DNA from 4 places in the Mangrovibacter sp. MFB070 genome. Region 4 is predicted to be linked to each of the others. Evidence: predicted binding sites of a transcription regulator. Region 4 holds the regulator's gene; each other region holds the start of a gene.

The links. Region 4 encodes PhoB, which activates phosphate uptake and scavenging genes when phosphate is short. Its sites were predicted from a motif close to CTGTCATAAAACTGNCNNAT; they were not measured.
Region 1: a site for PhoB is predicted at 3,947-3,966, ahead of rbsK (ribokinase). Genes of this name have one in related genera too.
Region 2: a site for PhoB is predicted at 3,058-3,077, ahead of DT73_RS17475 (heavy metal response regulator transcription factor). Genes of this name have one in related genera too.
Region 3: a site for PhoB is predicted at 2,982-3,001, ahead of ugpB (sn-glycerol-3-phosphate ABC transporter substrate-binding protein UgpB). Genes of this name have one in related genera too.

What each region holds. Positions count from the first base shown of each region.
Region 1 is NZ_JJMI01000050.1:50,120-55,641, reverse strand. It holds gene DT73_RS21280 (MFS transporter) at 210-1,523, opposite strand; gene DT73_RS21275 (dihydrodipicolinate synthase family protein) at 1,589-2,512, opposite strand; gene rbsK (ribokinase) at 2,571-3,782, opposite strand; gene DT73_RS21265 (diguanylate cyclase) at 4,509-5,522, shown strand, end outside.
Region 2 is NZ_JJMI01000035.1:124,430-129,951, forward strand. It holds gene DT73_RS17460 (MFS transporter) at 399-1,667, opposite strand; gene DT73_RS26265 (hypothetical protein) at 1,795-2,019, opposite strand; gene panE (2-dehydropantoate 2-reductase) at 2,106-3,023, shown strand; gene DT73_RS17475 (heavy metal response regulator transcription factor) at 3,135-3,827, shown strand; gene DT73_RS17480 (heavy metal sensor histidine kinase) at 3,836-5,281, shown strand.
Region 3 is NZ_JJMI01000028.1:90,862-96,383, reverse strand. It holds gene livH (high-affinity branched-chain amino acid ABC transporter permease LivH) at 1-156, shown strand, start outside; gene DT73_RS15825 (high-affinity branched-chain amino acid ABC transporter permease LivM) at 153-1,427, shown strand; gene livG (high-affinity branched-chain amino acid ABC transporter ATP-binding protein LivG) at 1,424-2,191, shown strand; gene livF (high-affinity branched-chain amino acid ABC transporter ATP-binding protein LivF) at 2,193-2,906, shown strand; gene ugpB (sn-glycerol-3-phosphate ABC transporter substrate-binding protein UgpB) at 3,145-4,464, shown strand; gene ugpA (sn-glycerol-3-phosphate ABC transporter permease UgpA) at 4,603-5,490, shown strand; gene ugpE (sn-glycerol-3-phosphate ABC transporter permease UgpE) at 5,487-5,522, shown strand, end outside.
Region 4 is NZ_JJMI01000025.1:466,277-471,798, reverse strand. It holds gene sbcC (exonuclease subunit SbcC) at 1-38, opposite strand, end outside; gene sbcD (exonuclease subunit SbcD) at 35-1,243, opposite strand; gene phoB (phosphate response regulator transcription factor PhoB) at 1,496-2,185, shown strand; gene phoR (phosphate regulon sensor histidine kinase PhoR) at 2,208-3,518, shown strand; gene brnQ (branched-chain amino acid transporter carrier protein BrnQ) at 3,999-5,318, shown strand; gene proY (proline-specific permease ProY) at 5,388-5,522, shown strand, end outside.

The DNA of each region.
Region 1 (5,522 bases), on a different contig from region 4:
GACAAGAAAATCCGAACAGTCACAACACTAGTGGTTAATGAAAAGCTATATATAAATAAGAATGTCGCCATACACATTATTACAGTGAATAACTACAGCGTATTTACATCATCTGAATCAATATTAAACAGTTAATAACACAGAAAAGATAAAAATAAAAAAGCCCGCCAGTACAGACATACTGGCAGGCAAGGAGGAAAAATGTGGCGTTACTGACCGAGTGGTTTGCGAACAAATACCCCAAAACTGATAGCGCCCAGCATCAGCAAAGCTGCGCCTAACAGAAAGACATTAGTAAATTTACCTGTGGCATCCAGAATAACCCCGGTAACAATCGGAGCCATTGCCGCCCCCAGAAAACCCCCAAAGTTCTGAATAGCACCGAGTGAAGCAACCTGGTCTTTTGGAGCAATATCAGTTGCCAGCGTCCACAGTGCGCCTTGCGGCATCTGGGAACAGAAATACCCCAGCGATAACAAACCAATTGCCAGAGGTGTGCTACTGACAAACGGAATAGGGCCAACAAAGCAGGCGGCCAGTGCGGCACCTAAAACAATCGGCACTTTACGGGAAGTAATAGGTTTAACCCCGCGGCGTACCAGCCAGTCAGACAGAGTGCCGCCCACCAGCACACCAAGAATACCCGCCAGGAAGGGAATAGAGGCAATCCAGCCGGTTGCTTTAAGGCTGAACCCGAGAGATTTTTCCAGGTAGCCAGGCAACCAGGTCAGGTATACCCAAATGGTAAACATGATTGAAAAGTTACCAATCACCATAAACCAGGTGGTGGGATGACGGAACAGGCTGCCCCAACTGGTGGTTTTCCCGGTATTTTTACTGGCAGTGGTGTGGCCGGCATGAATCAGTGCATCTTCGCGCGCCACCGGGTCACGGTAGAATTTCCACCAGGCAAGCAGTAACGGCAGCCCCATTAACCCAATCCCTACAAACATGCCACGCCAGCCAAAGCTGAGTAACAAAATAGTCAGAATGGGCGGAGCCACTGCGTTGGCGATTTGCGAACCGGTGTTGATAATAGCCGTGGGCAAACCACGCTCTGTTTCGCCAAACCAGCGATGAGTAATTTTAATCCCGGAAGTGAAGAACGGCGATTCAGCCACACCCAGCATCATGCGCAGGCCATAAAAGAAGCTGTAACTATTTACAAATGCCGCCAGCACAGTACAACTGGACCACAGGCACAAGGCCCAGGAAAACATCCGTTTGGGACCAAATTTATCCACCAGCCAGCCAGCTGGCAGGTTGGCCAGGGCATAAGGCCAGAGAAACGCAGAGAGCAATAAGCCCATTTCGGTTTGGGAGAAACCAAATTCTGCCGCAATGGTAGTATTGGCAATACTCAGATTCGCCCGGTCAAGGTAGTTCACTATTGCCGCCAGTAACAGCAGCAGGATGATGCCCCAACGCAGCCGGGTTACCACTACCGGCTGGCTGGCGGTGCCCTGGTAACCTTTCACGCCAGGCAGGCTATCCTCAGGCAGGGTCGAGGTAAGTTCTTTCATTGTTATGTCACCTGGTTATCCCTTGTTACAGGGAAGGGTTGTAGGGAAATGCTGCTAAGGTTTGGTTAGCGAGCGGTTTTGGTTTGCCACAGTGCGGTGCCCTGGCGAATCTGGTCGAGAATGACGCCCAGCCCCCAGTATTTTTCCAGCACGTCATCCTTGTTCACCCGGCAGAATTCGCTGGCAAACGTGCCCATTTGCTGGTGATAAATCTTGGCGTTTTTGGGGTAACCCAGGGTTTCTGTCACAGCGGAAAGGGAAAGGAACAAAGAGAGTTCCTGTGCCAGAGCGGGTTGTTCCTTGCCATGTTTCCATAACCAGGCATACAGCTCAGGGTGGAAATTGGTGAAGACACCGCTGAACCCTTTAGAACCCACCTGAATAGCAGGCCATGCAATGGCAGCATTCGCATTAATGACATGAAGCGGCGTGCCTTGCGCCAGCTTGACACGGCGAATTACAGTGGGCAGGTCGCAACTGACATCTTTGAGCACCACAAAACGGCCACTTTGCGCACAGAAGCTGAACTCTTCATCGCTCAACAAACGGCGCCAGGGAGCCGGGCATTCATACAAACCCAGCGGTAATTCTTGCGGTAAAGCTTCGAACAGTGCAGCCAGAGTGGCTTTAAAGGTTTCCGTACCTTTGTTTTGCGGATCCAGGTGGTTGGTTACCAGCACCAGTGCATCGATACCGGTTTGCGCCATTGCCTGTAATTCTTCAATTTGCGCACTTAAATCATCGCTGATATGCCCGGAAGCAATTACTGGCACCCTGCCCTGCACTTTTTCCACCACGAAACGGGCAAGCTCCGTGCGCTCTGCCAGCGACAGATATTGCATTTCGCTGGACTGGCATACTGCGAATAACGCATCCACTCCCGACGCGATATACCAGTCAACCAGCCGCTCAAGCCCAGTCCAGTCAATCTGGTTTTCTGCCGTAAACGGGGTCAGCATGACCGGAACAATACCCTCAATGGACTTCATAAATTCTCCTGATCCGCCTGACTGGCGGTGATTGCATTCAAAAAAACAACGCGTAATGTCAGCGCAACGCCAGGCGTGATATCACCTGTTGGTACGCGGGCATGTTAGACGCCCCTTCGCGCTCAACAGCCAGGGAGGCAAACGCCGAGGCAAAGGTTGCAGCCTGTGCCAGGGTTTGCCCGTCGGCTATTGCTGCCGCAAGAGCGCCATTAAAAGCATCACCAGCACCGGTGGTATCCACACTCAGCGCCGGAAAAGCCGGAATATGTTGAAATTGCTGGTTGTCATAAATCAGTGCCCCGCGGCTACCCATGGTGATGATCACCCGCCGGGCTCCACGTGCGACTATTGCCAGAGCAGCGGCACGCGCACTTTCCAGGTCGGTAATTTCCACGCCCGATAACAGCGACGCTTCGGTTTCGTTCGGAGTAATAATGTCGATAAGATCGATGCAGCCCAGAATATCGGGTGAAAATGGCGCCGGATTCATAATCACCTGCACGCCCAATGCTCTGGCAAGCTTCATTGCGTTCAGCGTGGCATCAAAGTTGTTCTCCAGTTGCACCAACAGCACATTACTGCTGGCAAGCTCTGGCGACATGCTGGCAATTTCATCGCTGCTCAGGGTTTTATTGGCACCGGAATAAATGGCAATCATGTTTTCGCCATCATCCTGTGAGACATAGATCAGCGCATTGCCCGTAGGCTCCCGTTCAGACTGGTACAACCGGAAAGAGTGGATCCCGGAAGATGCCAGGTGATCAAAGGCAAACTGGCTAAACTGGTCTTTGCCCACTTTGGCGACAAAATGCACCTGAGCGCCTGCCCGGCTTGCGGCCATCGCCTGGTTAGCGCCTTTGCCCCCCGGCCCCAGTGAACTGCGCTGTGCCAGCAAGGATTCACCACCACGCGGAAACCGGTGCACCCACGCCACAATATCCACATTGAACGCGCCCAAAATGCATACTTTCCCCCGCAGTGCGTGAGGGGAAACGTCCGGGTTGCGAACGGGTTCCTGCTCAGAGAGGCGTTTGAGCAACACTTCAAAGTTGTCGCCAGTTTCGCTGATTAACCGTGACTGCAAGTTACGCCGCACAATCATGGCACCGCCATGGCAACGCCGAATTAACCCTTGTTTCACCAGAGCCGCCAAATCACTACGAATGGTTTCTTTAGTGACAGCAAAATGCCCGGACAGCCAGTCCACCGTGACACGTTCATTTTTATCCAAATGCTCAAGAATTTTGTTACGGCGTTCTTCGCGAAACATAATTTTCCTCTCCAGTACACAATTGAGACTAAGAAATACCCTGGCTGTAAAAAGTGATTTTCTTCAAACCTTACAGAGCAAAACGGAAACAAACAAAAATGACCAAAAACCTTGCGTTAAAAAAAACAAAAACACCTGCTATTTTTTCTTAATTCATTTTCTTGCAGTCATTTATTTGACGCCTGTCACACTAAAACCATATAAAAATAATGGATAAAACACATAACCATCTCACAGACAGAGTTCAATTCATTGATTTAAAACCACAAAAAAATTCAGGCTGCTACTTCATTCATAACAGTGCACCGCAGAGGTTGCCAGCCAGCAGTAGCTGGAAATACTGATTACTGGCAACTCACCAGAAAATATTTATTAGTTAACGGCAGGAAAATATAGAAAAACAAAAACAGAAAAAACCAAAACCAGAAAATATACGCACAACAGCAACCCAATGGTTTTATTTAATACTTAAATCAAATATCAAGGGAAATATACCTGTAAAAACCTGAAAGAATGCATCTTGCAATGAACCTTACAAAACCAACTACTCCCACAGAAGTATTTCCCCGCAAGGAAATATGTCGATAATAAATAGCAATCGCACCCAGAAAAGCCCGGTGTAAAATACAGGTAAGTGGAACAGACCAGCATCAATGGCTGACCTGAGCAGGCATGCTCCCTTGCACCAGAAGGGGAAAACTTTTTTTGCTTCGCCCGGGGGGTCATATGAAGCAGTGGTCCTTTGTGATTTCACAACAACATTCACTCTCCCAAATCTGGGAGGCAAAAGACCTGCAGGCGCTTGCGGCAAGCCAGCACCCCAAACTGGTATTTATCTATACCGGCTCGGGCTTCGACAATTTGTACGCCTTTGTGCAACGCTGGCTGGAAGAGAAACTGGATAACGTTGAAATTATTGGCGTGACCACTGGTGGCCATTTTATGGATAACAGCCCGGGCAGCCAGCAATTAATGGTTAGTATTACGCTGTTTGAACAGAGCTATATTCAGGTTTTACCCGTGAATATGCAGTCTTCCCCCCTGAGCGCGCTCGCCATTAATCAAATTCTGCACCATACACCAAATCTGAGCCTGGTTATGTTGCTGAGCACCCCGGTGGATGACCCGCTACTCGACGTAGTATTAAACCTGCAACTTCCGGAGCAAACTCAACTATTTGGTGGTGTGGCCTCTCCAGTACACCCGACCGGACTATTATGTGGTAGCGACCCGCTACAAAGTGGGTTTGTACTGGTGCTGATTCAGAGCCAGAATTTGCATTGCCGGACATTCAGTTACACCGGCTGGTTACCCATGAGCATGAACCGGCGTATTACTGATGCTCAGGGTTCGTGGATAAAATCTATCGATAACCTGCCCGCGTTCGAGGTGTACCACAACTACACCACAATAGAGAACGACAACCAGTTTGCTCATGACGCACTGGCCTTCCCGGTATTGCTCCCTCGCCCATCGTTGTTGCTTTCACGGGTGCCCGTTGAAGTGAATAACGCCGGGCACATTCGTGTCGCCGGAGATGTGCTTACCGGAGAAGATGTTTCATTTGGTTATGGCGATGCACATCGTAGTCTGGCCTGCATTGATGACTGGTGCACAACACTGGCTGACTTCGCGCCACAAGTGCTGTTTGGTTACTCCTGCACTATTCGCAATATGCTGTTCGCCGATTATGCCTGGCAGGAAACCATGCTGCCGGGCAGCCTGGCACCGATGAGTGGT
Region 2 (5,522 bases), on a different contig from region 4:
ATTTAATGCTTTATTGTGGAGAATCAGAAAACAGATATATATTAAACAAGCTGTGGATGGAATGTAATTGACAAAAAGTGGCGCGTATCAGCGTTACTCGAATTAATTCGAATTACTGGCAACAACGCAGCTGTAATTTAAGTAAGAAAAGTATAAACAGGCTGCCTGTAGCTGAACAACATCCAATTCTGCGAAAACCTTGCCTGATTCTGCAAAACTGCCAATACCCTTATGGTAAATAAGGATGCTGTGAAATAAGGCCAGCGTAAGAGCGATGAATAGCTTTTGCGGGTATTTACGGGTGAGAGGCAATGAAACTGGTTGCCAGGCAGAGGTAACCCCCTGCCTGTTACGGTTTCACAATGCTACGTAAGAACGCTACGTAAGACTACTACGCGTCAGAATGCCTCACTGGCTTCCATCGCCGTTTTATTTTCACGTAACAAAGACCAGAGGATCACAGCCCCAATCACGTCAAACACCGACAACACAGCAAACAGCGGGCTGAAACCGAGCGTATCGGCCAGCGCGCCAACCACCAGGGCAAATAAGGTACTGGCAGTCCATGCCGCCATGCCGGTAAAACCGTTAGCTGTCGCGACTTCGTTAGGGTCAAACATATCTGATGACAGAGTTATCAACGCACCAGATAAAGACTGGTGAGCAAAACCCCCAACACACAGTAACCCAATGGCCACCATCGGGTTGCCAAACAACCCCACCATACCCGGCAGAATCATCAAAACAGCACCGAGCGTAACCACCAGCTTGCGAGACACAATCAGGTTAACACCGAACACCCGCTGGAACATACCTGGCATATAGCCACCGAGAATACAGCCCATGTCGGCAAACAGCATCGGGATCCAGGCAAACATTGCGATGTCTTTTAAATCGAACCCATAATTGCGCACCATGAACAATGGGATCCACGCATTGAATGTCCCCCATGCTGGCTCAGCCAAAAAGCGGGGCAAGGCAATCGCCCAGAATTTACGCTGGCGCAGCAAGGTACCTACACGCACTTTATGTTTTGGGCGTGGAGCTGGCTGGCCGGCAGTAATATAGTCCAGTTCCGTTTTGCTCAGCCGTTTCGTTTTCCCCGGGCGGTTGTAGACAAAAAACCAGCCAATCGCCCACACCACGCTCATGCAGCCCACCAGAATAAAAGCCAGACGCCAGCTATGAATAAAAATAGCCCAGGCGACCAGTGGGGGCGCAATTAATGCCCCCATAGACGAGCCGACGTTAAAGTACCCCACAGCCACAGAGCGTTCTTTTTCCGGGAACCATTCTGTCACCGCTTTCAGCCCTGCCGGGATCATGGCGCTTTCAGCAAAGCCCCCCATCCCACGGGCAAATGCCAGACCTTTCCAGCCTCCGGCAAAGGAAGCGCCAATGCAAAAAATGCCCCATAGCAGGCCAAATACTGCATAGCCCGCTTTGGTGCCAAGGGTGTCCAGCACAAACCCGGATATCGGTTGTGCAATGGTGTAACAAGCGGAAAAGAAAGCAACAATATAGGAATACTGCTGGGTTGTGATATGCAACTGACTTTGCAACGTCGGTGCTGCAGAGGCAATCGTGTTGCGGGTGAGATAACAAAGGATAGTGCCTAAAGTCACTAACCCCACCATGAACCAGCGCATACGGCCTGGATTGCGCATAAGAAATCCCCTGGATTAAAAGAATAAAACCTGCCTGTGGGTAAAGCAGCGCCAGACAGACTGATAACGCCAGAGGAAAAAGAAAACACAACCAAACAAAAGGGAGTTAAGAGAGGCTGTTTTATGGTTATCTGTAATTATAAAGTGAGATTTGTCTCACAAATTGAATGTAATAATGCGACAACATGAAACGTTGTTTTTGATTTATATCAACAGCGGTTCTGTATCGCTGTATGGCAAATTCTTTAATGTGATCACCATCACAAATAAAGCCAGATTCAGTGAAAAATTGTTTCAGCCAGCAAACAGACTGAATCACATGCAAGCGACCAGCTTCATCAGGAATAAACATGAAAAAAAGCCCGTTTTGGTATAGCGCCCGGCCAGAGCTCGCTTTATGGTAAGAATGGTCTGACAACCAATAAAACAGGTAAAACGATGCGAATTCTTGTGGTAGGAGCAGGGGCTACTGGCGGGTATTTTGGCGCACGTATGGCGCTGGCAGGCCGGGATGTCACCTTTTTAGTGCGTGAAAAACGCTGTGCGCAATTACAGAAAACAGGCCTGATGCTGAAAAGCCCGTATGGCGATGTCACGCTGGAGCCGAAACTGGTCACCGCGCAACAACTGAGCGGTACCTGGGATGTGATTCTGCTTACAGTCAAAAGCTTCGGCCTTGAGCAGGCAATGGCAGATATCGCGCCAGCAGTGGGTAAAGACACGCTGATTATCCCCATTCTTAATGGCATGCGGCATATTGAGACCCTGCAGGAGCGCTTTGGCAAACACGCAGTCATTGGCGGCTTGTGTAAAATCCATGCCACGCTGGGCGAACAGGGGGAGATTATCCAGTTGTCGCGCCTGCATACCCTGTTTTATGGTGACCTGCAGGGCGATAACAGTGAACGCCTGCAGCAGCTGGATGCCCAACTGCGTGACTGCGGGTTTGATACTGTTTTTTCTGAAGCCATTCAGAGCGATTTATGGGAAAAATGGCTGTTGCTCAGCACCCTGGGTTCCGTCACCTGCCTTGCCCGTGGCAACACACAACAAATTGTACATGCACCCGGAGGGCGCGAATTTATTGAGTCGGTATTTGCCGAAGTGTTGTCTGTGATTGATGCCTGTGGTTACCAGCACCGTGAAAAAGTCATTAACTCAACACGGGAGTTTCTCACTAACCCGGATAACCCGCTGACATCCTCAATGTACCGTGATTTAACCCACGGCTTCACTATTGAAGCCGAGCAAATTATTGGCGACCTGGTGCGCCGTGCAGCACAGCATGGTGTGGTAACACCGTTGCTTAATGCCGTGAATGTAAACCTGAATGTTTACCTGCAAAACCGCGCCTGACACACCACAAGGTAGCACCGTCTCCTCCTGACAAAATTGTCAGGTTAATGTCAGCGAGGTGACGGTAAAACCAGGTTACAATAACCTGTTTTTATTCCCCAGGTGAATGGCATGCGTCTGCTTCTTGTTGAAGATGAGGAAAAAACCTCGTCATATATAAGCCGGGCTCTGAGTGAGCTGAGTTTTTCTGTTGATGTCGCACATGACGGCGTTGAAGGGCTGTACCTGGCATTGCAGTACGACTACGACGTCATTGTGCTTGATGTCATGCTGCCAGGCCAGGACGGTTACTCCGTGCTGGAAGGGTTGCGTGCCAGCAAGCAAACGCCCGTATTGATGCTGTCTGCCCGCAGTTCCGTGGACGAGCGGGTGCGCGGCCTGCGTTGCGGCGCTGACGATTACCTGCCAAAACCCTTTTCTCTGATTGAACTGGTCGCCAGAATACAGGCGTTAATCCGCCGCCGTGGCAGTGACAGCAACGATCCTACCCATATCAGCATTGACGATCTGCATATCGATCTTATCTCACGTAAAGTGTCCCGCAGTAATGAACGTATTGACCTGACGGCAAAAGAATTTGCTCTGTTAAGCCTGCTGGCACGCCATCAGGGCGAGATCCTGTCCAAACTGATGATTGCAGAACAGGTATGGGATATGAATTTCGACAGCGATGCCAATGTAGTGGAAGTCGCGATTAAGCGCCTGCGTAATAAAATTGATACCCCATACGCCGTGAAACTGCTGCACACAGTACGTGGTATGGGTTATGTACTGGAAAACCGAACTGCGGCAAACGCATCATGACACTGAACCTGAAACAAAGCTCTATTTCCGGGCGGCTGACTCTGTTATTTGTGGTACTGATGGTGGCAATTCTGCTCGCCATCGCCTTGTTTTTGCGCACCACGCTGTTCTCTTCGCTTAAAAACCAGATGCATAATGAGCTGGCGTTTCGCAATTCACTGGTAGTGCCGTTTCTCGAACACGAAGGTACAGAACAGTTGTGGGACCGCATTGTACACAAACTTACCACCCTGACAGAAAACGAAGGGGGTAAAGTACAATATCTGGTGCTGAGCGACGATCCGCAGTATGCATTTGGCGGTGAAATGGAAAAAACTGTTGCCGCGCACAACCCACCAGAGGGCTATTCAAGTATCTACCTGCATGAAAAGAGCTGCCCGTATTACCTGTTAGTCAAAAACATTCCTGCAAACAACGGGCGCCCGCCCCTGAAATTCGTCGTTTCAATAGATTCAACGGCCTATTACAAGACTTATACCGAATTTACTGAAGCCCTTATTTTTATTTCCCTGGCCGGGCTAATCCTGGTCGCTGGCCTGAGTTACGCAGTTTCTCGTTACGGGCTGAAACCAGCACGGCAAATGAGTGATCAGGCAAACCAGCTTGCCCCGGGGAATGTCGGGCAACGGCTGAATACTGCCAGCCTGCCTGATGAGTTGCGCACACTGGCTCAGGCTTTTAATGGGGTGCTGGAACGCCAGGAAAAAGCCTGGCAACAACTGGACAGCTTTAATGCCGATGTTGCTCATGAGTTACGCACTCCCCTGACTAATTTAATCGGCCAGACACAACTGGGGCTGTCGCGCCAGCGCGATATCCATGAACTGGAAGATTTGCTGGAATCCAACCTGGAAGAGCTGGCGCGCATGACATCCATTATTAATGACATGCTGTTCCTTTCCCATGCGGAAGCCGGGCAACGGGCGATTGAGCTAACGGATATCTCCCTGCAGGAAGAAGCGGTCAAAACAGCAGAATATGTAGAGCCTTCACTGCTGGAACATGAACTGGTGGTCACTATTGGTGGCGATGTGCGCGCCTGCGTGGACCGCCGCCTGTTCCACCGTGCGCTGGCTAATTTACTGGAAAATGGTGCGCGCCACGCCAGCACCGGCAGCGCTATTGGTGTCAGCCTGTCCCGGGAAGGTGACTTCGCCAAAATTGCCGTGTCCAACCAGGGAGACCCCATTGCGCCACAGCATTTATCGCGGCTGTTTGAACGGTTCTACCGGGTGGATGCTGCGCGTAACGGCAGTAATATGCACCACGGGCTGGGTCTGGCGATTGTCAAAGCCGTTGCACTGATGCATGAAGGCAAAACGTTTGCCTACAGCTACCAGGGCGTGAACACCTTTGGGTTTACCTTGCGCCTGAATAACCCACGCCCCCAGCCTAAGGAAGGTCTGGTGCAAACCACTGTTGCCCCATTGGGCACTGATACCGCCACCACCTGAGCACGCTTAATAACGTCGTACTATTTCCGGGTAAACAAAATAAAAAACCGGGTTAATGTGAATAACCATATGCACATTAACCCGGCCGTGATCATTGAGGCTGGTTCAGATTTGCCTGCCAATATTTTCCTGCCAGTACTGTCTCTGCCAATCCTGATATCAGCAACAAACGCCTGGCAAATAAAAATCAGGCAATAAAAAACCGGCCAGTAATGACTTACTCTGGCCGGCCAAATAACAA
Region 3 (5,522 bases), on a different contig from region 4:
ATGATTGGCGGGCTGATTCTGGGTATTGCCGAAGCCCTGACGTCTGCTTACCTGAGCACTGAATATAAAGACGTGGTTTCATTTGCCTTGTTAATCGTGGTGTTGCTGGTTATGCCTACCGGTATCCTTGGGCGCCCGGAGGTAGAAAAAGTATGAAACCGGTTACGTTTTTCTTTGCCATTTTATCTGCCGCCATTTTCTTTGTTCTGGCGTCGGTCTTTATGGGCGTGCAACTGAATTTGAGTGGAACTCGCCTGGTTGTTGGCAGTGCGGCAAATATCCGTTGGGAGTGGATCTACATCGGTACTGCGGTAGTCTTCCTGTTCCAAATCTTGCGGCCACTGTTCCAGCAAGCAATGAAGAAGGTTGCCGGGCCACGCCTGACAATGCCTGCCATTGACGGTTCCAGCGTGAAACAGAAATTGCTGCTGGGTGCCATTCTGGTGATTGCTGTTGTCTGGCCGTTCCTGGTATCTCGCGGTACGGTGGATATTGCCACCATGACCATGATTTATATCATTCTCGGTCTTGGGCTGAATGTGGTGGTTGGGCTGTCTGGTCTGTTGGTACTGGGCTATGGCGGTTTTTATGCTATTGGCGCTTATACCTTCGCGTTGCTGAGCCACTATTATGGGTTAGGCTTCTGGGTCTGCCTGCCGTTATCCGGGCTGGTCGCTGCACTGGCCGGCTTCCTGCTGGGCTTCCCGGTTCTGCGCCTGCGGGGGGATTATCTGGCAATCGTCACCCTGGGCTTCGGTGAAATTGTGCGTATCTTATTACTGAACAATACCGCAATCACCGGTGGGCCGAATGGGATCAGCCAGATCCCCAAACCGACACTGTTTGGCCTGGAATTCAACCGCTCGCCACGGGAAGGCGGCTGGGATACGTTCAGCCACTTCTTCCATGTGAAGTATGATCCCAGCGATCGTATTATTTTCCTCTACCTGGTCGCTTTACTGTTAGTTGTGCTGACAGTATTCATTATTAACCGCCTGTTACGTATGCCCCTGGGGCGTGCGTGGGAAGCGCTGCGTGATGATGAAATTGCCTGCCGTTCTCTGGGCCTGAGCCCTACGCGTATTAAACTGACAGCCTTTACCATCAGTGCGGCTTTTGCCGGGTTTGCGGGCACGCTGTTCGCTGCGCGCCAGGGCTTTATCAGCCCGGAATCTTTCACCTTCGCTGAGTCTGCTTTTGTCCTAGCGATTGTGGTGCTGGGTGGTATGGGTTCGCAATTTGCCGTTATTCTGGCGGCCATTTTGCTGGTTGTGTCTCGCGAACTGATGCGTGATTTCAATGAATACAGCATGTTAATGCTCGGTGCGCTGATGGTCCTGATGATGATCTGGCGCCCGCAGGGGTTATTACCAATGACCCGTGCTCAGGTGAAATTAAAAAAGCGCAGTGAAGGAGAGCAGGCATGAGTCAGCCATTATTATCTGTCAGCGGCCTGATGATGCGTTTTGGCGGCTTGCTGGCGGTTAACGACGTTTCCCTGGAATTACATCCTCAGGAAATTGTTTCTTTGATTGGCCCTAACGGGGCCGGGAAAACCACAGTATTTAACTGCCTGACCGGTTTTTATCGCCCAACTGGCGGGCAGATTTTATTGCGGGATAAACACCTGGAAGGCCTGCCAGGCCAGGAAATTGCCCGGCTGGGTGTGGTCCGTACTTTTCAGCATGTACGTCTGTTCCGTGAAATGACGGTGATTGAGAACCTGCTGGTGGCACAACACCAGCATATGAAAAGTGGCCTGTTTTCCGGGCTGCTGAAAACCCCGGCATTCCGTAAAGCAGAAAGTGCAGCACTGGACCGCGCAGCCACCTGGCTTGAGCGCATTGGCCTGCTGGAGCATGCGAACCGCCTGGCAGGTAACCTGGCCTACGGCCAGCAGCGCCGCCTGGAAATTGCCCGGTGTATGGTAACCCAGCCAGAAATTCTGATGCTGGATGAACCTGCGGCTGGCCTGAACCCCAATGAAACCCATGAACTTGATGAGTTGATTGTGGAGTTACGCAACCACCACAACACCACGGTATTGTTGATTGAACATGATATGAAACTGGTGATGGGGATTTCTGACCGTATCTATGTAGTAAACCAGGGCACCCCGCTGGCTAACGGTACACCTGAGCAGATTCGTAATAACCCGGATGTGATTCGGGCCTACCTGGGAGAAGCGTAATATGGACAATGTAATGTTATCTTTCGACCAGGTCAGTGCGCACTACGGGAAAATTCAGGCGTTACATGAAGTCTCTTTGCACATTAACCAGGGTGAAATTGTCACCCTGATTGGTGCCAATGGCGCAGGGAAAACGACGCTGCTGGGAACCTTGTGTGGCGACCCCCGTGCCACTCAGGGAACCATTACCTTTGATGGTAAAGATATTACCCACTGGCACACCGCAAAAATTATGCGTGAAGCCGTGGCGATTGTACCGGAAGGGCGCCGGGTGTTTTCCCGCATGACAGTAGAAGAAAACCTGGCAATGGGTGGCTTCTTTGCTGACCGGCAACAGTACCAGGAGCGTATTGAACGGGTTTATGACCTGTTCCCACGGCTCAAAGAGCGCCGCATTCAGCGCGCCGGTACTATGTCTGGTGGTGAGCAGCAGATGCTGGCCATTGGCCGGGCATTGATGAGCCAGCCGCGTTTATTGCTGCTGGATGAACCGTCTCTGGGCCTGGCTCCCATCATTATTCAGCAGATCTTCGACACCATTGAGCAGTTGCGTGAAGAAGGCATGACTATCTTCCTGGTTGAACAAAACGCTAACCAGGCGCTGAAACTGGCAGACCGTGGTTATGTTCTGGAAAACGGCCATGTGGTGTTGGAAGATTCCGGAGATGCTCTGTTGGCAAACGAAGCTGTGCGCAGCGCTTATCTGGGCGGCTAACGCTTTTCTTGTTTGTCAGTAACCTTCAGGGGGCCATTCTGGCCCCTTTTCATTTTCTCTCTTGTTTTACATGTCCTTTCACCAAAGTGTCTTGTTACTGAAATCCCGTTATCACTCGTTCGTCATGATTACGTCATACAACAGTTATTTTTCTGTCATACGGGCGTGTCATGTTACTTCGCGAGCAAAAAACGCGTGATATCGCGCATTTCCCCATGGACACAAGAGAGATAACGGCATGAACGCTTTGCTACGACACACAGCTTTGGGCATTACGCTTGGTCTGGCTTTCAGTACCCAGGCGATGGCCGTCACAACTATTCAGTTTTGGCATTCCATGGAAGGTCAGTTGGGTAAAGAAGTGGATTCGTTAGCCCAGCGCTTTAACCAGACCCACCCGGATTACAAAATTGAACCGGTGTATAAAGGCAACTACGAACAAAGTCTGGCTGCCGGGATTGCCGCATTCCGCACGGGAAATGCCCCCGCCATTTTGCAGGTATATGAAGTGGGTACGGCAACCATGATGGCATCCAAAGCTATCAAGCCGGTTTACCAGGTGTTTGAAGAATCTGGTATTCCATATGATGAATCACAATTTGTGCCGACCGTTTCCGGTTACTACACCGACTCAAAAACCGGGCATCTGTTGTCCCAGCCTTTCAACAGCTCCACGCCGGTGCTGTATTACAACAAAGACGCGTTCAAAAAAGCAGGCCTGAACCCGGACCAGCCACCAAAAACCTGGCAGGAACTGGCAGAAGATGCGGCGAAAGTCCGCGCGGCAGGTATGCAGTGTGGGTACGCCAGTGGCTGGCAGGGCTGGATCCAACTGGAAAACTTTAGTGCCTGGCACGGCCTGCCGTTTGCCACTGAAAACAACGGTTTTGATGGCACGGATGCCAAACTGGAATTTAACCAGCCAGTGCAGGTACGCCATATTGCCATGCTGGAAGAGATGAACAAGAAAGGGACATTCAGCTATTTTGGCCGCAAAGATGAGTCTACCGAAAAGTTCTATAACGGTGACTGTGCTATGACCACGGCATCTTCCGGCTCGCTGGCTGATATTCGCCACTATGCGAAATTTAATTACGGTGTGGGCATGATGCCGTACGACGATACCGTGCCAAATGCACCGCAAAACGCCATTATCGGTGGTGCCAGCTTGTGGGTGATGCAGGGTAAAGACAAGCCAACCTATAAAGGCGTGGCTGAGTTTATGAAGTTCCTGATGCAGCCTGAAATTGCTGCTGAATGGCACCAGAAAACCGGCTACCTGCCGATTACCAAAGCCGCTTATGAACTGACACGCAAAGACGGTTTCTACGATAAAAACCCTGGTGCAGATATTGCCACACGCCAGATGCTGAACAAGCCGCCATTGCCGTTCACCAAAGGGCTGCGCCTGGGCAACATGCCACAGATCCGCACCATTGTTGATGAAGAGCTGGAAAGTGTCTGGACCGGTAAGAAAACGCCTAAACAGGCGCTGGATGCTGCTGTTGAACGTGGTAACCAGTTACTGCGCCGCTTTGAACAGTCTACGAAATCCTGATTCCCCAGATAACTGGCGCGGGTAGCCGTGCCAGTTTTTCGCCCGGGCAGCCAGCCTACCCGGGACGGGATATGCAGCCGGTTTACTCTTTCACTGCCCGGATGGCAGTGAAGCATATTATCTTTGCCAGGTAATGCTATGTCATCATCACGCCCGGTTTTTCGCACTTCGTGGTTGCCTTATGTTCTGGTACTGCCACAAGTGGTTATCACCATTATTTTTTTCATCTGGCCTGCCGGTGAAGCTTTGTGGTATTCGGTCCAGAATGTCGACCCATTCGGTTTATCCAGCACTTTTGCTGGTATGAGTAACTTTATTCAACTGGCACACGACAGTTATTACCTGGATGCTTTCTGGACCACCATTAAGTTCAGTGCTCTGGTGACGGGCTGTGGGCTGGCTATCTCTCTGTTTTTTGCCGCGCTGGTAGACCATGTTGTGCGGGGAAGCCGCATTTACCAGACTCTGTTATTACTGCCTTATGCCGTTGCACCTGCAATCGCCGCTGTGTTGTGGATCTTCCTGTTTAACCCGGGGCGCGGGTTGTTGGTATGGGCGCTCGAACAACTGGGGTACCACTGGAACCATGCACAAAATAGCGGCCAGGCTATGTTTTTGGTGGTATTCGCCTCGGTATGGCAACAAATTAGTTATAACTTTTTGTTTTTCTTCGCCGCACTGCAGTCTATTCCCCGTTCGCTGATGGAAGCTGCCGCCATCGATGGTGCCGGGCCTGTCAGGCGCTTTTTCCGTGTGTCATTACCACTGATTACCCCGGTTAGTTTTTTCCTGCTGGTGGTTAACATCGTTTATGCCTTTTTTGACACATTCCCGGTGATTGACGCAGCGACAGGTGGTGGGCCGGTTCAGGCCACGACGACGCTGATTTACAAAATCTACCGGGAAGGCTTTGCCGGGCTGGATTTATCGGCCTCTGCCGCACAGTCCGTGGTGCTCATGGTGCTGGTCATTATTCTGACAGTGATTCAGTTCCGCTACGTGGAAAACAAGGTGCGTTACCAATGATAGAGAACAGACGTGGGCTGGATATTTTCAGC
Region 4 (5,522 bases):
GAATTGAGGTTCTTTAACCGCAGCGTCAGAATTCTCATGACTTGGGTTCCTCTTCCAGGCGGTGCAGGGTTTCTGCAAACAACCCCCGCAGGCGCGACGCCTGGCTTTCATCCAGATTTTCTTGTGCCAGACGGCGCTCAAAAACTTCGCTGGTACTGAGTTCGCTCAGGGTTTCTTTTTGTTGGTTAGCGATGATTTTTTCCCGTTGCTCGCGGCTGCGGCGCAATAACACAATTTCTACTGGTAAATCAGCGGTTAGTGCCTGTAGCTGTTTTTGCATGTCGTGGAGATACTGGTCTGTAGTGAGTTCAATATCAAGCCAGGTAACAGGCGTTGAAGGGGCATCCCGCCAGGCTTCCAGTTGCTGTTTAATGCTTTCCAGTGAGCCTTTGAGCATTAACAATGGTTGGGTTACTGGCACCGGGAGTGGAGTTACGGCGCTCAGTTCACCTTCAGAGAAATCCACCATCAGAACCATTTTTGTGCTGTTGGTTTCGTCAAAACTCAGTGCAATGGGCGACCCACAGTAGCGGATATGCTCACTACTGGTGACCTTTTGCGGGCGGTGAATATGCCCCAGCGCAATATAATCAGCCGGTGGAAATGCACTGGCAGGGAAGGCATCAAGGGTGCCGATATAGATTTCGCGCACAGCATCGCTTTTGCTGGCTCCAACGGTTGTCAGGTGGCCGGTGGCAATAATGGGTAATTTGCGGTTACCGCGCAAGTCACAGGCTGCCTCGTAGCCTTGCTGGTAATAGTGGTGAATGGCCCCGACCAGCTCTTGCTGCTTTTGTTGGCCACTTTGCCCGGACTGGCTTACCTGGATATCGCGTGGGCGTAAAAAAGGAACCGGGCAGAGTACCGCACCGGGTTCCCCGTTGCGAAGCGGTAATAAAATGGGGGCTTCGGTATCTGATGCACTGGCGATAACCCAGGTATTGAGGTAACCCAACAGTTCACGCGATTCGTTCAGTGTGGCGACGGAATCATGGTTACCGCCCAGCACCACGAGCGTGCAGCCGGTTGCCTGGAGTTGAACGACAAAGCGGTAATACAATTCACGTGCGTAACTGGGCGGTGAGCCTGTATCGAAGATATCGCCCGCTACGATGACTGCGTCAACCTGGTGCTGTTCAACCATTTCGGTTAGCCAGTTTAGAAAGGCTGCATGTTCCGGAGCACGGCTTTTGGTATAGAAATTTTGCCCCAGATGCCAGTCAGAAGTGTGAAGAATGCGCATAACCTGTCCTGGTTAGAAAGCGAAGTGGTGATTATATACATGTGGTGGATTAAGTTGCAGGTGTGTTGTTGCAAGCTGCGTAGCGGATTCCAGCGATAATGCGCGTTACTACTTGCTTTGCAGCAGAAGGAAACGCTTTGTCATAAAATAATATGACAGGTCATGTAATGGTCATTTTTTTCATAAAACTGTCATAAAACTGACGCATAATGACGCCGCGTTAAATTATTGTATATATTTACAGGGCTGATTATGGCGAGACGAATTCTGGTTGTGGAAGATGAAGCACCCATTCGTGAAATGGTGTGTTTTGTGCTCGAACAAAATGGTTTTCAGGCTGTTGAGGCGGAAGATTATGACAGTGCGGTAAACCAGCTCAACGAACCCTGGCCGGATTTAATTTTACTCGACTGGATGTTGCCGGGCGGCTCCGGGATTCAGTTTATCAAGCACCTGAAACGTGAAGCGATGACACGGGATATACCGGTAGTCATGCTGACGGCCCGCGGTGAAGAAGAGGACCGGGTCAGAGGGTTGGAAATTGGGGCAGATGATTACATCACCAAGCCGTTTTCACCCAAAGAACTGGTTGCGCGTATTAAAGCGGTGATGCGCCGTATCTCTCCGATGGCAGTAGAAGAAGTGATTGAGATTCAGGGGCTCAGCCTGGATCCGTCTTCTCACCGTGTCATGACTGGTGAGAACCCACTGGATATGGGGCCGACAGAATTTAAGTTGCTGCATTTTTTCATGACACACCCGGAACGGGTTTACAGCCGTGAACAACTCCTTAATCATGTATGGGGAACGAATGTTTACGTTGAGGACAGAACGGTAGATGTTCACATTCGCCGTTTGCGTAAGGCACTGGAACTCAGTGGGCATGATCGTATGGTTCAAACCGTTCGCGGTACGGGTTATCGCTTCTCAGCCCGTTTTTAATTATCTGGATGGAGTATGACCCGTGCTTGAACGGTTGTCATGGCGAAGGCTGGTACTTGAACTGGCGTTGTGTTGCATACCTGCTTTATTGCTGGGGGCGTTCTTTGGTTATCTCCCATGGTTTTTACTGGCGAGTGTGACAGGCCTGCTTGTCTGGCATTTTTGGAACCTGTTACGCCTTTCCTGGTGGCTGTGGGTTGACCGCAGTATGACGCCACCAACAGGTTCCGGGAGCTGGGAACCCTTGATGTATGGTATTCACCAGATGCAGATGCGCAATAAAAAGCGGCGCAAAGAACTGGGTAACCTGATCAAGCGGTTTCGCAGTGGCGCGGAATCTTTGCCGGACGCACTGGTCATGATGACAGAGGTCGGTGCCATATTTTGGTGTAATGGCCTTGCTATTCAGTTGCTTAATTTACGGTGGCCAGATGACAACGGGCAAAACATTGTCAATTTGCTGCGCTACCCGGAATTTAACCAGTACATCAAAAAACGCGATTTTGCGCGCCCTTTCAACCAGGTGCTGAACAATGGCCGCCATCTTGAATTTCGTATCATGCCTTACACCGACGGCCAGTGGTTGATGGTGGTGCGTGATGTAACCCAGATGCACCAGCTTGAAGGCGCCCGGCGTAACTTTTTTGCGAATGTCAGCCACGAATTGCGTACCCCACTGACCGTGTTGCAGGGCTACCTGGAAATGATGCAGGACCAGCCGCTGGAAGGCGTGGTGCGGGAAAAAGCGTTGGTCACTATGCGGGAGCAAACCTCTCGTATGGAGGGTTTGGTTCGCCAGTTGCTGACGTTATCTCGTATTGAAGCGGCACCGGCGCTGAGCCTTACAGATAAAATTGACGTTCCGCTGATGCTGCGCCTGGTGGATCGTGAAGCGCAAACCCTGAGCCAGGGGCGCCACCAGATAAGCTTTACGGTTGACCCGGCGTTACAGGTTTACGGTAGTGAAGAACAGCTCCGTAGCGCTATGTCTAACCTGGTCTATAACGCAGTGAACCACACCCCGGAAGGGACACTTATTCAGGTTAAATGGGAAAAAGTGGCTCATGGCGCGCGTTTCTCTGTGCAGGATAATGGGCCGGGGATCTCTCCTGAGCACCTGCCACGCCTGACAGAGCGTTTTTACCGGGTAGATAAAGCTCGCTCTCGCCAGACCGGAGGCAGTGGTCTTGGCCTGGCAATAGTCAAACATGCGCTTACCCATCATGATGCCCGCCTGAGTATTGAAAGTGCACCAGGCAAAGGAAGCTGTTTTTCTTTTGAGTTACCAGAGCGTTTGCTGGTAAGTAACAAGGTGCTGGCAGCTCAGGCCTGATTCAACTGTAAACATAACTTTCCTGCAGGCCATATTTATGGCCTGTTTTCTTTTGTCTCGCAGAATGAATGAAACAAATGCATCGTGATGGCGACTTTTTGTTCGAACTATAAGCGGTTCTTATGACGATAAAATAGCGATAATGTCTGCTTATTAGTTTGATCACGGAATAAGTCGCTTGTTTTCGGATCGCTTCTTGCCTTTAAACGCTATAAGCGTTTTAATTGCGCCCCTGTTTGTGCATGAATGCACCAGGATTGCGTTATTAACCGGAAAACTATTCTTAATTATGGTTAATCATGAGCATATCCCGCTGTACATGCTATGTTGTTGGCCATTCACATTTTCTGTCTGTGGCCGCTATTCAGCATAGTCATACCCGTTACCGGTTTTCGGGGCGTTCAGCGTAGTGTGTTTCCGGCCATTCAGGTTTTCGTTTTTGCAAACAACATAACCACATCCACAGGCTACAAGTACAATATGACCCGTCAATTAACATCCCGTGACATCATCGCATTAGGTTTTATGACCTTTGCGTTGTTTGTTGGCGCAGGGAACATTATTTTCCCGCCCATGGTCGGTTTGCAGGCAGGCCCACATGTTTGGGTTGCGGCAATTGGTTTCCTTATTACTGCAGTGGGTTTGCCCGTTCTCACTGTTATCTCGCTGGCAAAAGTCGGCGGCGGTATTGATAACCTCAGTTCACCTATTGGCCGCCATGCAGGCCTGGTGCTGGCTACTATCTGTTATCTGGCTGTTGGGCCATTTTTTGCAACCCCCCGCACAGCAACCGTGTCATTTGAAGTAGGGATCGCTCCGCTGGCAGGCGATGGTTCCACCCCTTTACTGATTTACAGCCTGATTTATTTTGCGCTGGTGATTGGGATTTCCCTCTACCCCGGGAAGTTGCTGGATACCGTAGGCCACTTTCTGGCTCCCGTAAAAATCGTCGCATTAATCATTCTGGGCGGTGCTGCAATTTTCTGGCCCGCAGGCGGCTTGAGTGACGCAACCGAGGCATACCAGAATGCTGCGTTTTCTAATGGGTTCGTTAATGGCTATCTGACCATGGATACTCTGGGCGCACTGGTGTTCGGTATTGTTATTGTTAATGCTGCACGCTCCCGCGGTGTAACCGAGTCACGCCTGTTAACCCGTTACACGATTTGGGCTGGTCTGATTGCTGGTGTCGGCCTGACACTGTTGTATTTGTGCCTGTTCCGCCTTGGCTCTGACAGCAGTTCTTTGGTGGCTCAGTCTGCAAACGGTGCGGCTATTCTCCATGCTTATGTTCAGCATACGTTTGGTGTTTATGGCAGCCTGTTGCTGGCAATACTCATTTTTGTTGCCTGTATGGTAACGGCAGTAGGGCTGACTTGTGCCTGTGCTGAATTCTTTGCCCAGTATTTGCCGGTTTCATACCGCACTCTGGTATTTATTCTGGGCCTGTTTTCTATGGTGGTGTCTAACCTCGGTTTAACCCACTTGATCAACATTTCGGTGCCGGTGCTTACGGCTATCTACCCGCCTTGTATTGTGCTGGTCATATTAAGTTTCACCCGCCCGTGGTGGAGTAACCCAACGCGTATTATTGCTCCAGGCATGTTAATCAGCCTGTTATTTGGGTTAATTGATGGCGTGAAAGCTTCACCTTTCAGCGGTATTCTGCCCGCATGGTCAACCCATTTGCCGTTGGCAGAAGAAGGGCTGGCCTGGTTGATGCCAACGCTTGTGATGCTGCTTATCTCTGTTGTCTGGGATAAAGTCGCTGGTGGTGAAGTGGCATCCACAGCTCACTAAACAGAATTATTTGTTTAACCACGGGGTTCTGCTCCGTGGTTTTTTATTTTGTCAGATGGTAAGAGAAACATGGAAAACGCGAACAAACTCAAACGTGGTCTGAGTACGCGTCACATCCGCTTTATGGCGCTGGGCTCGGCAATTGGTACCGGCCTGTTTTACGGCTCCGCGGATGCGATAAAAATGGCAGGCCCCAGTGTATTG